DNA from 2 places in the Pseudomonas sp. Irchel 3A5 genome. Region 1 is predicted to be linked to the other one. Evidence: predicted binding sites of a transcription regulator. Region 1 holds the regulator's gene; the other holds the start of a gene.

Region 1 (7,462 bases):
GATCCCCTCCGAGGTGGGTTCACAGTCATAACCCTGGAAAACGGCGATCCAGGTCACAACGAACGCAAATACGACGCTCTTGATGACTCCGTTAATCACATCATCAACGAAAGAAACGCTGTTCTGCATGTTCGACCAGAAAGAGCCTTCATAGACTCCCAGCCAGTCAATCGCTACCCAGGACCCTCCCCAGATACCCACTACGCTGAAGATCATGGCCAGCAGCGGCAGGGAAATGAACCCGGCCCAAAGACGTGGCGCAACGATGTACTTGAGCGGGTCGACGCCGATCATTTCCAGACTGGACAACTGCTCGGTGGATTTCATGTTGCCGATCTCGGCGGTCAATGCCGAACCTGCACGACCAGCAAACAGAAGCGCAGTAACCACTGGCCCAAGTTCTCGCAGAAGTGTCAGGGCAACCATTTGCCCGACGGCCTGCTCCGAACCGTACTTGGTCAGAATGCTGAAACCCTGCAGCGACAGCACCATGCCGATGAACATGCCCGACACGACAATAATCGCCAGCGACATGACCCCAACCGAATAGAGCTGCCTGACCAGCAACTGAAAACTACCGCCAATCGAGCTGCGCCCCAGCAAGGCGTGAACCAGGAAAATCGCCGAACGCCCGAGCACAGCCAGGATATCGATTGCGGCACGCCCGAGAAGGCGTACTCGCTCCATTAATGACTTCTTGCGCATCAGCGCTTCCCCAAAAGATCTTCGCGGTAATCCGGCGCCGGATAATGAAACGGCACCGGGCCATCCGGGTTGCCGGTCATGAATTGACGAATGCGGGGGTTGTCCGAGCCCATCAGTTCCTCGGGTGTCCCCTGCCCCAACACCTGACCGTCGCCAACAAGGTAGAGGTAGTCAGCAATACTCGCCGTTTCGTCCAGATCATGAGAGACCACAACACTGGTGATACCGAGCGCATCATTGAGCAGCTTGATCAGACGAACCAGCACACCCATCGCAATCGGGTCTTGCCCCACAAATGGTTCGTCATACATGAGAATCTGGGGGTCGAGGGCGATCGCCCGAGCCAGCGCCACGCGACGCTTCATGCCACCTGACAGCTCGTCGGGCATCAGATCGATGGCACCACGCAGCCCCACCGCCTGCAACTTGAGCAGGACAATGTCACGAATCATTTCTTCCGGCAGCTCGGTGTGGACCCGCAACGGGAAGGCAACGTTCTCGAACACATCCAGGTCAGTGAACAGTGCTCCGCTCTGGAACAACACGCCCATGTGCTTGCGCGCATCGAACAGATCGCTGCGCGACAAGGCGGGCAGGTTCTGCCCGTTGACCCACACTTCGCCCGCAGAAGGTCGCAACTGGGCACCCATCAACCGCAGCAAAGTAGTTTTGCCGCTGCCAGAAGGCCCCATGATGCCGGTGACTTTGCCGCGGGGAATACGAATATCAACATTATCGAAAATGCTGCGCGTACCGCGCCTGAAGGAAACGCCCTTCAGCTCGATCGCGTAGGCGTTATCGGCGCTCATCTAAACTCCTTGCGATGCAGCCTCACGTTCAGCTGCCGAGTCCCTGGCGGGAGACATGCTGTCTCGGTGGGCGGAACAGCGGCGAACTATACCACCGCAATAAGGCCCCGCCAAAGGGCGAAGACGATCAATCAATATCGCTATACACAATTTGCGACACTTCCTACAAACGAGCTCTACCAATCGCTACACAGAACGATTAAACGCAAAGCTTGACGATCAGACGTGAGGGAATCGCGCATTACCGCTATAATCGCCGCCTTTTAACCGGCCGACCGATTTTTCACATGAATCAATCCAGCGACCTGATCCAGTCAGCACAACGCACCATCCGCCTCGAAATCGAAGCTGTGGAGGGTTTGTTAGCGCATATCAACGCAGATTTCATCGAGGCCTGCGAGATGATTCTCGCGAGCAAAGGACGCGTTGTCGTGGTGGGCATGGGTAAATCAGGACATATCGGAAAAAAAATCGCTGCTACTCTGGCGAGCACCGGCACCACCTCGTTTTTTGTTCACCCTGCCGAAGCCAGTCATGGCGACATGGGCATGATCACCTGCGATGACATCATCCTCGCCCTGTCAAATTCGGGAACAACGGCTGAAATCGTCACCTTGCTGCCCCTGATCAAACGTCTCGGCATCAAGATGATCAGTCTGACGGGCAACCCGTGTTCAACCCTGGCTGAAGCAGCCGACGTCAATCTGAGTGCCCGCGTAGAGCATGAAGCCTGCCCGCTGAATCTGGCTCCGACCTCTTCGACGACTGCGGCACTGGTCATGGGCGACGCCCTGGCAGTAGCGCTACTGGAAGCCCGGGGCTTCACGGCTGAAGACTTCGCTTTTTCGCATCCGGGTGGCGCGCTGGGCAGACGCTTGCTGCTCAAGGTCGAGCACGTCATGCACGTCGGCGAACAACTGCCGAAAGTACAGCGTGGCACCCTGCTCCGCGACGCACTGATGGAAATGACCCGCAAGGGCCTGGGCATGACGGCGGTTATCGAGACTGATGGACGACTGGCCGGGATATTCACTGACGGCGATCTGCGCCGCACTCTGGATCGTCCGATTGATATTCGCCTGGCGACTATTGATGACGTGATGACCGTTCACGGCAAGACGGCCCGCCCTGAGATGCTTGCAGCTGAAGCATTGAAAATCATGGAAGACAACAAGATCGGCTCACTCATCGTCGTTGACGAAAATGATCATCCGGTCGGAGCTTTCAACCTGCAGGACCTGTTGCGCGCAGGCGTCATGTAATGGAGATGTGCAAATGACTACCGATCTGCTGCAACGCGGTAAAAATATCAAACTGGCCATCTTCGACGTCGACGGCGTACTGACCGACGGTCGCCTGTATTTCCTTGAAGACGGTAGCGAATTCAAGACTTTCAACACTCTGGACGGCCAAGGCATTAAAATGCTGATCGCCTCGGGCGTGGCAACGGCCATTATCAGCGGCCGCAAGACGCCGGTCGTTGAACGCCGTGCCAAGAATCTCGGCATTGAGCATCTTTATCAGGGCCGCGAAGACAAGCTTGTGGTTCTCGACGAACTGCTCGGCCAGCTCGGCCTGAATTACGAACAGGTCGCCTATCTGGGTGATGATCTGCCAGACTTGCCAGTCATCCGGCGTGTCGGTCTTGGCATGGCGGTGGCCAATGCAGCAACTTTTGTCCGGCAACATGCCCACGGCATTACCCAGGCACGCGGCGGCGAAGGCGCAGCTCGCGAGTTCTGTGAATTGATCATGAGCGCTCAAGGCAGCCTTGAAGCCGCCCACGCAGCCTACTTATAGACAGAAGCCATTTATGCTTAGCAAAAGAATTCGAACGTTTCTGATCCTCGGCGTGCTGGCATTTTTGCTGGCAGCCGCAGGTTATTGGAACATCAGCCCGGAAAGCTTCATGGAGCAACCGGCTGCAACGGTGGACGAAAGCGCCATCGATTTTTACGCAATCAATGCGCATAGCGTGCAGTATTTGCCGGATGGCAAGTTGCAGTACGAAATGACAGCAGACAAGGTCGAGCACATCAAGGCCACCGATGTAACAATGCTCACCACGCCAGACTTGCAGATGTACCGTGGCACCCTCTTTCCCTGGCATATCCAGAGCAAAACGGGTGAGGTTTCCCCTGGTGGCGAGCAAGTCGAACTGATTGACTCGGTTCGCGTAGCACGAACAGACGAAAAAAAACGTACGACCATTATCACCAGCAGTCGAATGACCGTATTCCCGCAGAAGCAATATGCGCAGACCGAGCAAGCCGTTAGAATCGACGGCGCGGGCGGTGTGACTACGGCCAAGGGAATGAAAGCGTATTTGAACGACAGCAGGATGGACCTGCTATCTAATGTAAGAGGACAGTATGAGGCTCGTTAAAACCCTTCCTTTTTTGCTTGGCCTGGGTGCAGCACTGGGAAGCGCGAGCGCCTGGTCCCTGCCGACTGATCGCGATCAGCCGATCCACATTCAGTCCGACGACGCACAACTCGACGACAAGAAAGGCGTTGCCACCTATAAAGGCAACGTAATCATCACCCAGGGCTCGATGAAGATCACCGGTAATACCGTGACCATCACACGTAATGCCCAAGGTGAAGTCGATGTGTTCACATCGGTCGGCAACCTCGCGTACTACGAGCAGAAGCCGTCTGTAGACAAGCCTATCGTTCAAGCCTACGCGATCACTATCCAGTACTACGCTGCGCAGGATCGTATCGTTCTGATCGACAAGGCCAAGGTCATCAACGATGGCAACACGTCCGAAGGCGAGAAGATCGTTTATGACACGGTCAAACAGATCGTCAGCGCTGGTCGTGCCAATGGCGGCAGCAAGGTGACAACACCACGCCCGCGTATTGACATGGTTATCCAGCCGAAAAAGAAAACCGACCAGCAGAAGGCCCAGTAAATGGCGACGCTGAAAGCCCAGCATTTGGCTAAGAGCTACAAGGGCCGTCAGGTCGTTCGCGATGTGAGCCTGTCCATCGAAAGTGGTCAGATCGTAGGATTGCTAGGGCCTAACGGCGCTGGCAAGACCACCTGCTTCTACATGATTGTCGGCCTGGTTCAGGCTGATCAAGGGCGAGTGCTGATCGACGACCTGGATGTCAGCCACCAGCCCATGCACGGCCGCGCACGCGCAGGTATTGGCTATCTGCCTCAGGAAGCCTCGATCTTTCGCAAGCTGTCGGTAGCCGACAACATCATGGCGATTCTCGAAACTCGCCAGGAGCTGGACCGTGACGGACGCCGCAAGGAGCTGGAAAGCCTGCTGCAGGAATTTCACATCACTCATATCCGCGACAATATGGGCATGAGCCTGTCCGGTGGTGAGCGCCGCCGGGTGGAAATCGCACGCGCACTTGCTACCTCACCGAAATTCATCCTGCTCGACGAACCGTTCGCAGGCGTGGACCCGATTTCCGTAGGCGATATCAAACAGATCATCCACCATCTGAAAGCCAAGGGCATCGGCGTATTGATCACCGATCACAACGTCCGTGAAACCCTGGACATCTGTGAAACCGCCTACATCGTCAACGACGGGCAGTTGATTGCCGAAGGCGATTCGGAAACCATTCTCGCAAATCAGCTGGTGAAAGAGGTTTACCTCGGCCACGAGTTCCGCCTGTAAAAAGAACTGTGGTGCCCGGCTTTCAAGGCGGGCAGGACTGGGCCTTGGTGCTGATGGTTATTAAATGCCAGCACGCTCTAGTCAAACACTTCAGTTTCAGGCATATAATTTGCTTATGTACGCGCCCAGGCGCTCGGTAGTGGATGGCGCATGTGCGCCGGCGAATAAGGTGTTAAGCCCCAGCCATGAAACCATCGCTAGTCTTGAGAATGGGCCAGCAGCTGACGATGACGCCGCAGCTGCAACAGGCCATCCGCTTACTCCAATTGTCGACACTGGACCTCCAGCAGGAGATCCAGGAGGCACTGGAGTCGAACCCTATGCTGGAACGCCAGGAAGAAGGCGACGATTTCGACAACGCCGACCCATTGGCTGACAACATCGAGCAGAAACCTAATCCTGATGTCCAGGAGCCGACTTATCAGGAGTCCGCTCCTACTGTGGACAATCTGGAAGAAGGCGACTGGAGCGAGCGCATCCCCAACGAGCTGCCGGTCGATACCGCGTGGGAAGACGTCTATCAAACCAGCGCCAGCAGCCTGCCCAGCAATGATGATGACGAGTGGGACTTCACCACTCGTACCTCTGCCGGTGAGAGCCTGCAAAGCCATTTACTCTGGCAGTTGAACCTGGCGCCGATGTCCGACACCGACCGCCTGATTGCCGTGACCCTGATCGATTGCATCAATAACCAGGGCTATCTGGACGAGACTCTGGAAGAGATTCTCGACGCCTTCGATCCCGAGCTTGATATCGAGCTCGACGAGATTGAAGCCGTGCTGCACCGCATTCAGCAGTTTGAGCCCGCCGGTATCGGCGCGCGCAACCTGAGCGAATGCCTGCTCCTGCAATTGCGTCAGCTCCCGGCAAAAACCCGTTGGCTCAGCGAAGCACAGCGACTGGTCAGTGACTACATCGACCTGCTGGGCAGCCGCGACTACTCGCAGCTCATGCGCCGCATGAAGCTCAAGGAAGATGAACTGCGGCAGGTCATCGAGCTGGTGCAAAGCCTCAACCCTCGCCCCGGTTCGCAAATCGAATCCACCGAAGCTGAATACGTGGTGCCTGACGTCATCGTGCGCAAGGACAACGAACGCTGGCTGGTTGAGCTCAATCAGGAATCAGTCCCGCGCTTGCGCGTGAATCCGCAGTACGCCGGTTTTGTCCGCCGCGCCGATACCAGCGCCGATAACACGTTCATGCGCAATCAGCTGCAAGAAGCACGCTGGTTCATCAAAAGCCTGCAAAGTCGTAATGAAACCCTCATGAAAGTGGCAACGCAGATCGTCGAGCATCAGCGCGGCTTCCTTGAGTACGGCGATGAGGCGATGAAACCACTGGTCCTGCATGACATCGCAGAGGCCGTAGGCATGCACGAGTCGACCATTTCTCGTGTAACCACTCAGAAATTCATGCATACCCCCCGTGGTATTTACGAGTTGAAATATTTCTTCTCGAGCCATGTAAGCACCTCCGAAGGCGGTGAATGTTCGTCCACAGCCATTCGCGCGATCATCAAAAAACTGGTTGCAGCGGAAAATCAGAAAAAGCCGTTGAGTGACAGCAAGATCGCTGGTTTACTGGAGGCACAAGGCATTCAAGTAGCCCGTCGCACAGTAGCCAAATACCGCGAATCACTTGGCATTGCGCCGTCTAGTGAACGCAAGCGACTGATGTGACGAGAGGTACAGTAGTAACCGCCCGAGCACTGGCCCGAATCGGTTCTACGCAACCCGGTTGCTAGCCACAGCGTTCCAGTGGCAGGCAAAAGCCTGCCTCTTTATGCACTGGCAATAAGGAGAAAGCGGTATGCAAGTCAACATCAGTGGACATCAACTGGATGTGACCGACGCCCTACGCGACTACATCACCGAAAAACTCGGCAGACTGGAGCGCCACTTCGACAAGATCACTAATGTGCAGGTCATCATGGAGGTCGAGAAGCTTAAACAGAAAATCGAAGCCACCCTGCACATCCCCGGCTCAAAGGTCGTCGCCAATGCGGAACATGATGACATGTACGCGGCAATCGACCTTTTGACCGACAAGCTGGATAGACAACTGCTCAAGCATAAGGAAAAGCAGCTCAGCCTCCTTCAGGGTGCAACGGCTCGCTGATACCCCCAAAAACATGATCCGATTAGAAAATATCCTGACCCCCGGCCGTTCACTCGTGAACGTGCCGGGCGGCAGCAAGAAAAAAGTCCTCGAACAGATTGCCAACCTGATCGGCAGAGAAGTGCCTGATCTGGACTCGCAAGTCGTGTTCGAGAGCCTTGTCGCCCGTGAAAAACTTGGCTCTAC
Region 2 (7,462 bases), on a different contig from region 1:
CAACAGCCGTTTTCAGAATCTTCCTGCACCGGGTGCAGCCATCGAAGCGCTAGAGAACAGCGCCCAACGCCTGAGCCGCAGACAAACCCTGAAACTGTTGTCCGGTCTGGTCGTTGTGGGCTCCAGCGCCTGGCTATCGCGAGAGGTTGTGCCCTGGCAACAATGGAGCGCAGATTTCGCGACCAGCGTCGGGCAGCGTGGGCGCTTTCAGCTCAGCGACGGCTCAAGCCTGCAATTGAACACCGACAGCGCGGTGGATCAGGACTTCAGCGCCGAACGCCGTCTGATTACCCTGAATCGGGGTGAGATTCTTGTGGGGTGCGGTGCCGATGTACAAAGCACGACCCGCAGACCGCTATTGGTGCACAGTCGCCACGGGTTGTTCGAAGGCATCAGCGGACGCTTCGTCGTCAGGCAGTATCAGGACCAGACGCGTATCAGCGTGCTTGAAGGCCAGTCGATTATCCGCTCACCTGCGGCATCCCCCATCACTGTCAGCGCCGGGCAGCATTACCTGGTGTCGTCTCGCAACGCGGTCCAATTGCCCGCACTCAACATGGACGCGGGTGCCTGGAGCGAAGGCCTGATCGTGACCCGCAACATGCGCCTCCGAGACTTCCTCACCGAGGTCGGAGCTTATCGCCACGGTCATCTCGGCTGCGCTGACGATGTTGCCGACCTGCGCCTTTCCGGTGTGTTTCGGCTGGAAGACACCGACAAATTGCTCACGGTCGTTACCCAGACGTTGCCCGTCCAGCTCAGGTATCGCACGCGATGGTGGGTCACGTTGCAGCGCGAGGTATGATTTCTGAAATTTTTTGGCGGGTTTTGCCTACAAGTCCGGCTTAGAGATCAGCCCCTCTGTTCTCTTCACTGACTTTACGGAATCGCCCATGACCCGGCCTCTAGGTAAATCGCAATCAAGCCTGCAAAACGTCGCCGTTGACGCGTGCGCAACACACCTCGCCACAGCGGTGCGCGCAACATTGATGTGCGTGGCGTTGGGCACTGCCGCGCTGCCTGTAGCTGTTCAAGCCCAGGACGATACAGCGGAGATAGGTGCTGTACGCAGCTATTCCATCGCCGCCGGCCCCCTGGGTGAAGCCTTGAACCAGTTCGCCCGGCAAGCGGGTATCACATTGGCCGCCACTCCAGCGCAAACTGCCGGCAAGCAATCGCCGGGCCTGCAAGGCAGCTATGCACCGACTCAGGCGCTAAGCATTTTGCTCGGCAGTAACAGCCTGCAAGCCGTCACCGAGAACGGCAGCAGTTATGTGCTGCGCGAAACGACGGGTGACGCACTGGCTTTACCCAGCACCGACATTCGTGGCTTTGCACTGGGCAATGCCTTGGGCAGCATGGAAGGCTACAACGCGACTCACAGCCAGATCGCTACCAAGACCAGCACGTCGGTGCTGGAAACGTCGCAATCAGTCTCGGTGGTGACGCGCCAGCAAATGGATGATCAGGGTTCACAAACCGTCGCACAGGCCATGCGTTATACGCCAGGCGTGCTGACCAACCCTTACGGCGCAACTCATCGCTATGACTATGTGGCCCTGCGCGGTTTCAACGACGGCTCTGTGGATAACATTTACCTGGACGGCCTCAAGTCCATGGGCGATAGCGGCACCTACAGCACGATGCAGGTTGATCCGTACTTTCTGGAGCGGGTCGACATTCTGAAAGGCCCGTCATCGGTGCTTTACGGACGCAGTTCGCCGGGTGGTCTGGTGGCCTTGACCAGCAAGAAACCGCTGTATGAGCCGTATCATCAGGTTCAGGCCACGCTTGGCACGCAAGGTCAGCGCGGCATGGGGTTCGATTTTAGCGGGCCTGTGGATGATGACAAGCGCATTGCCTATCGCTTGACCGGGCTTGTGGATAAGTCAGACACGCAGTTCGATCACGTTGAAGAGAAGCGCTATGCGCTGGCACCGACCGTCAGCATCGACTTCAGCGAAGACACATCGCTGACCCTGCAAGCCTATCTGCAACACGATCCGGAAGGCGGCTATCACGGCGGCGTACCGGCCAGCGGCACACTGCGTAAGCGCAACGGGCAACGTATCTCCGAACACTTCTTCGATGGCGAGCCTGGCGTCGATGGCTTCAGCCGCAATCAACAGTCTTTCGGGTATCAGTTCGAGCACCGCTTCAACGACGTGTTTACCGCCAGACAGAACTTCCGTTATCTGGACTCGAAGGTGAAGAACGATCAGATCTACGCCTACGACTGGACGACGCCCACCAGCAACGAACTGACGCGCTATTACTCCGGCGGTGACGAGCGGCTGCACGCGTTCATCGTCGATAACATGTTGCAGGCGGAGTTCTTCACTGGCTCGGCCAAACACACAGCGCTGCTCGGAGTTGACTACCAGCGGCGCAAGACCGTGGTGGACTGGACCAGTGGCTCGGTCGCCTCGCTTAACGGTTTCGATCCCGTCTACGGCAATTCGGCGATCAGTTACTTCAGCCCAACCAGCTATGTGCGCCGTCTGGAGCAAACCGGCGTGTATGCACAGGATTTGATCGAGCTGGATAAATGGCGCTTCTCTCTGGGGTTGCGCCAGGACTGGGTAGAAACCTCGGATGAGAACCGATTGGCAGAAGCCGGGCGTCCAGAGGGCACCGAAATCAGTGATCGACGTACCAAACTGACCGGTCGGGCAGGCGTGCTGTATCTGTTCGATAACGGAGTTGCACCGTACTTGAGCTATTCCGAGTCCTTCAACCCCAACTCGTACGCCGACAGCGACGGCAACCCTCTCGCGCCAACAGACGGCACTCAATGGGAAGCAGGTATCAAGTACCAACCACCGGGAACGGACAATCTGTTCACCGCCTCGGTATTCCGCATTGATCAAGAAAACCTCGCCTCCAAGCTGCCGCAAGAGAATTTCTATCGCCCGATTGGCGCGGTTCGCTCTCAGGGTCTGGAGTTGGAAGCGCACGTGCAGTTAACCGATAACTTCAAAGTGCTGGGCGGCTACACGCTGACCGACATCGAATACTCCAAATCAATGATCAGCACGTTGAGCACGCCGACCAATGTCATCGAGAACAAAGGCAACTCGCCGACCCAGGCGCCTAAACACATGGCGTCGCTTTGGGGCGACTATGCCTTCAACAGCGGTGCGCTGGATGGTCTGCGGCTGGGTGCAGGCGTTCGCTACGTCGGCTATAGCTGGGCGGATTCTGAAAACACCCTGAAGGTGCCGTCTTACACATTGTTCGACGCTTCAGTCGGCTACGACCTGAGCAAAGTTGGTCTCAAAGGCGTAGACGTGCGGGTTAACGCAAACAACCTGACCAACGAATCCTACGTCGCGTCCTGTGCAAGCCTGAGCTACTGCTATCTGGGCGAAGAGCGAAACGTCAGCGCCACTGTCAGCTACAACTTCTAACCAGCCGTTAAACCAGCCTGTTCCTCCTCGGGGAACAGGCCTGGCTGCGGGATAACGGCAGCGCCGTCGTGTACTTCAACTGTTCCATGGCGAAGCTGGAGGTAATGGTCGAAAGACCTTCGGTGCTGCTGATCAGCTTTTTGTAGAAGCGGTCGTAGGCGGCCATGTCAGTGACCACCAGTCGAAGCATGTAGTCCCATTCACCCGCCATTCGGTAGAACTCCATGACCTGTTCGTACTGCATGACGGTCTGGGCGAATTGCTCAAGCCATTGGGTGTCATGGCGCTGGGTCTTGATCTGAACGAAAACCGACAAACCCAGCCCGAGTTTTTCCGGGTCGAGGAGCGCGACTCTGGATTTGATGTACCCGGCTTCTTCGAGCTTTTTGACTCGCTTCCAGCACGGCGTAGTTGAGAGGTTGACTGCGTCAGCCAGGTCTTTCAGCGCAGTGGTGGCATCACGCTGCAGAATGCTGAGGATATGACGATCAAGACTGTCCATTTTTCAAATCAGTCCTTTTGGAGAAAAATTTTCTATTAAGTAGGCAAACGAGTAGAACAAAAAGAAATTATTTTTCCCAGTGATCGGTAACATTTGCCCTTAAGAATAGATGTGTTTTTGCCGGGGCGCAGAATGATGAATGACTGGATTCGTACCGCGATCAAAATCCTTGACTGCGATCAGCGCCGCTCGGCCGATACGCATATGCTCAAGCTTGATATTCCGGCGTTGAGCGGTATCGATATTTATATCAAAGACGAAAGCACTCACCCCAGCGGCAGTCTGAAACATCGTCTGGCGCGCTCGTTGTTTCTCCATGCGATCTGCAGCGGCAAAATTCGCCAGGGCACGCATGTGGTGGAGGCCTCTTCCGGTAGCACAGCCGTATCGGAAGCCTACTTCGCAAAACTGCTAGGGCTGCCTTTCACAGCGGTCATGCCGCGCCATACCGCCAGCAGGAAAATCCAGCAGGTCGAGATGCTCGGCGGGCGCTGCCACTTCGTGGAGCAATCCTGCGACATGTACCCCGAAGCAGAGCGGCTGGCTCGTCTCGACAACGGTCATTACATGGATCAGTTCACGTACGCGGAACGGGCTACGGACTGGCGGGGCAATAACAACATTGCTGACAGCATCTTTGATCAGTTGAGTGGCGAAGAACATCCCGTCCCGACCGCAATTGTGATGAGCGCAGGAACAGGCGGTACGTCGTCGACCATCGGCCGGTTCATTCGCTACAAGGGCCACGCCACCAAACTGATCGTCGTAGACCCGGAGAACTCGGTGTTCTACGACAGTTACCGCAGCGGTGACGCCGGCCTGACCAGCCTCAAGGGCAGCCGTATCGAGGGCATCGGGCGACCCAGAGTCGAAGCGTCGTTCTTGCCGGGGGTCATCGACGACATGCTGCAAATCCCTGATGCGGCCAGCATCGCCACCCTTGGCTGGCTGGAAAAGCTGATCGGTAAGAAGCCCGGCGGCTCGACGGGGACCAATGTCTGGGGCGCGCTGAAGGTGGCGCTGGACATGCAGGCGCAAGGCTTGAAGGGTTCGGTGGTGACGCTGATGTGCGACAGCGGCGAGCGCTATCTGGATACGTATTACGACCCTGAATGGGTCGAGCGCACCATAGGTGATCTTTCGCCGTATACGAAAAAGCTGGAGCGGTTGTTGATTGCGCGGTGAGCTGACAAGTTGAAGTGTGCACCGTTTCGGGGACTCACTTCGGAGTAGCAGATGCATCACGAGCGTGATGCGACCTCGAAATTGTCGTGGGACCGGCTTTAGCCGGGAAGGCGGCGTTTCAGACACCACACATGTGTTGTATTTACCGGCCTCTTCCGGACTAAAGCCGGTCCCACGTCTGCAACGCGACGCTATTTATTCACCCGCAGGTGGATTCGATTTCGCTTCCATCTCTGCAACCTTCGCCTCCAGCGCTTCGAGGCGGGCTCGGGTGCGGGCGAGGACGGCCATCTGGCTGTCGAATTCTTCCCGACTGACCAGATCCAGTTTGCTGAAGCCGCTTTGCAGCAGGGCTTTGAACTGGGTTTCAAATTCATTACGCGGGATTGGTGTTTCGCCATTGAACAAGCGCGAGGCGTGGCCGCTCAGGGCATCGAGAAAAGCTTTGGGCGCGAGCATGTCTACCTCCGGTTTCAGATGGGCGGCAGTGTAGCACGGACCGTCTATAGTCATTTCTAGCGAAGGCTGACGCACGATAATGGCGCACCAGCGCGTGCACGGACGCACTTTAGTTGTGCGCCTAGGCACTTCGCGGGGCGGCTCTGGTGCCTGAAACAGGGATCAAGAGCCTGTATTCAATGAAAAATCAGGAGATGGCAAGCTTTCTGCTTAGTCGCTGATGACCCATGCACTGATGCAGTCGCGTTGACGATTACAGTGCGGCAGGCGGAGCGGGGAATGTTTCGTCAAAAGCGGTTTTCTGGGGTTGGTCGGACCTCCTTCAGGCGACCGATGCGTTACAAAGCCAGGCACTGCGCTTAGACTTGAGTCGGGTTTGTTTTCCTGGGGCAAGTCCACCAATTCGGGAGAAAGTTTCATGAAGCTAGTCACTGCCATCATCAAGCCGTTCAAACTGGACGACGTGCGCGAGTCGCTGTCCGAAATCGGCGTGCAGGGCATCACCGTTACTGAAGTCAAAGGCTTCGGACGTCAGAAAGGCCACACCGAGTTGTATCGCGGTGCGGAATATGTAGTCGACTTCCTTCCCAAGGTGAAGATCGACGTTGCCATTGACGATAAGGATCTGGATCGCGTTATCGAGGCGATAACCAAAGCAGCCAACACCGGCAAGATTGGTGACGGCAAGATCTTTGTTGTGAATCTGGAACAGGCAATTCGCATCCGTACCGGCGAAACCGATACCGACGCAATCTAAGCCGCCAACCCAACGCCCCAGGAGAAAACAATATGACTCTGCGTCAATTCGCAGGGCTAGGAGCCCTGTTGTCCCTCGTAACCCCTGGCTTGGCCATGGCGGCAGACGAAGTGGCAGCCCCAGTACTCAACTCAGGCGACACCGCCTGGATGCTGACCTCGACAGCCTTGGTGCTGTTCATGACCATCCCTGGTCTTGCGCTGTTCTACGGCGGTATGGTCCGCTCGAAAAACATTCTTTCTGTGATGATGCAGTGTTTCGCCATCACCGGCCTGATCAGCATCCTGTGGGTCGTTTACGGCTACAGCATTGCGTTTGACACTACCGGTATGGAAGCAGGCGTCGTCAACTTCAACTCCTTCTTCGGCGGTATGGGCAAAGCGTTCCTGGCAGGCATCACGCCGTCCAGCATCACCGGCGCTGCTGCACTGTTCCCTGAAGCGGTGTTCGTCACCTTCCAGATGACCTTCGCCATCATCACTCCAGCCCTGATCGTCGGTGCTTTCGCAGAACGCATGAAGTTCTCCGCGATGCTGATCTTCATGGCTATCTGGTTCACTCTGGTCTACGCGCCAATCGCGCACATGGTCTGGGGCGGCGTCGGCGGCCTGATGTGGGACTGGGGAGTCCTGGATTTCGCAGGCGGCACCGTTGTTCACATCAACGCGGGTGTAGCAGGTCTGGTTGCGTGTCTGGTACTGGGCAAGCGTAAAGGCTTCCCTACCACTCCAATGGCTCCGCACAATCTGGGTTACACCCTGATCGGCGCGGCAATGCTCTGGGTAGGCTGGTTCGGCTTCAACGCCGGTTCCGCTGCTGCCGCCAACGGTACTGCAGGGATGGCGATGCTGGTTACCCAGATCGCGACCGCCGCTGCTGCTCTGGGCTGGATGTTCGCCGAGTGGCTGACCCACGGTAAGCCAAGCGCACTGGGTATCGCTTCGGGCGTGGTTGCTGGCCTGGTTGCCATTACTCCGGCTGCCGGTACTGTTGGCCCAATGGGCGCGCTGATCATCGGTCTGGCTGCAGGCGTGATCTGCTTCTTCTGCGCCACCAGCCTCAAGCGCAAGCTGGGCTACGACGACTCCCTGGATGCTTTCGGCGTTCACGGCATCGGCGGCATCATCGGCGCAATCCTGACTGGCGTGT

Evidence for each region. The regulator sigma-54, encoded in region 1, starts transcription at its own class of promoters, with help from an activator protein. The targets are predictions, from matches to a motif close to ANTGGCATNNANNTTGCTNT.
Region 2: glnK (P-II family nitrogen regulator) is a predicted target of sigma-54. The motif match lies at 5,750-5,769, and genes of this name have one in related genera.

What each region holds. Positions count from the first base shown of each region.
Region 1 is NZ_FYDU01000008.1:162,160-169,621, forward strand. It holds gene mlaE (lipid asymmetry maintenance ABC transporter permease subunit MlaE) at 1-705, opposite strand, end outside; gene CKW31_RS15150 (ATP-binding cassette domain-containing protein) at 705-1,514, opposite strand; gene CKW31_RS15155 (KpsF/GutQ family sugar-phosphate isomerase) at 1,802-2,776, shown strand; gene CKW31_RS15160 (HAD family hydrolase) at 2,790-3,314, shown strand; gene lptC (LPS export ABC transporter periplasmic protein LptC) at 3,328-3,900, shown strand; gene lptA (lipopolysaccharide transport periplasmic protein LptA) at 3,887-4,432, shown strand; gene lptB (LPS export ABC transporter ATP-binding protein) at 4,433-5,158, shown strand; gene CKW31_RS15180 (RNA polymerase factor sigma-54) at 5,344-6,837, shown strand; gene hpf (ribosome hibernation-promoting factor, HPF/YfiA family) at 6,968-7,276, shown strand; gene ptsN (PTS IIA-like nitrogen regulatory protein PtsN) at 7,290-7,462, shown strand, end outside.
Region 2 is NZ_FYDU01000002.1:450,919-458,380, reverse strand. It holds gene CKW31_RS04690 (FecR domain-containing protein) at 1-805, shown strand, start outside; gene CKW31_RS04685 (TonB-dependent siderophore receptor) at 990-3,410, shown strand; gene CKW31_RS04680 (Lrp/AsnC family transcriptional regulator) at 3,418-3,912, opposite strand; gene CKW31_RS04675 (PLP-dependent cysteine synthase family protein) at 4,045-5,097, shown strand; gene CKW31_RS04670 (accessory factor UbiK family protein) at 5,293-5,556, opposite strand; gene glnK (P-II family nitrogen regulator) at 5,975-6,313, shown strand; gene CKW31_RS04660 (ammonium transporter) at 6,346-7,462, shown strand, end outside.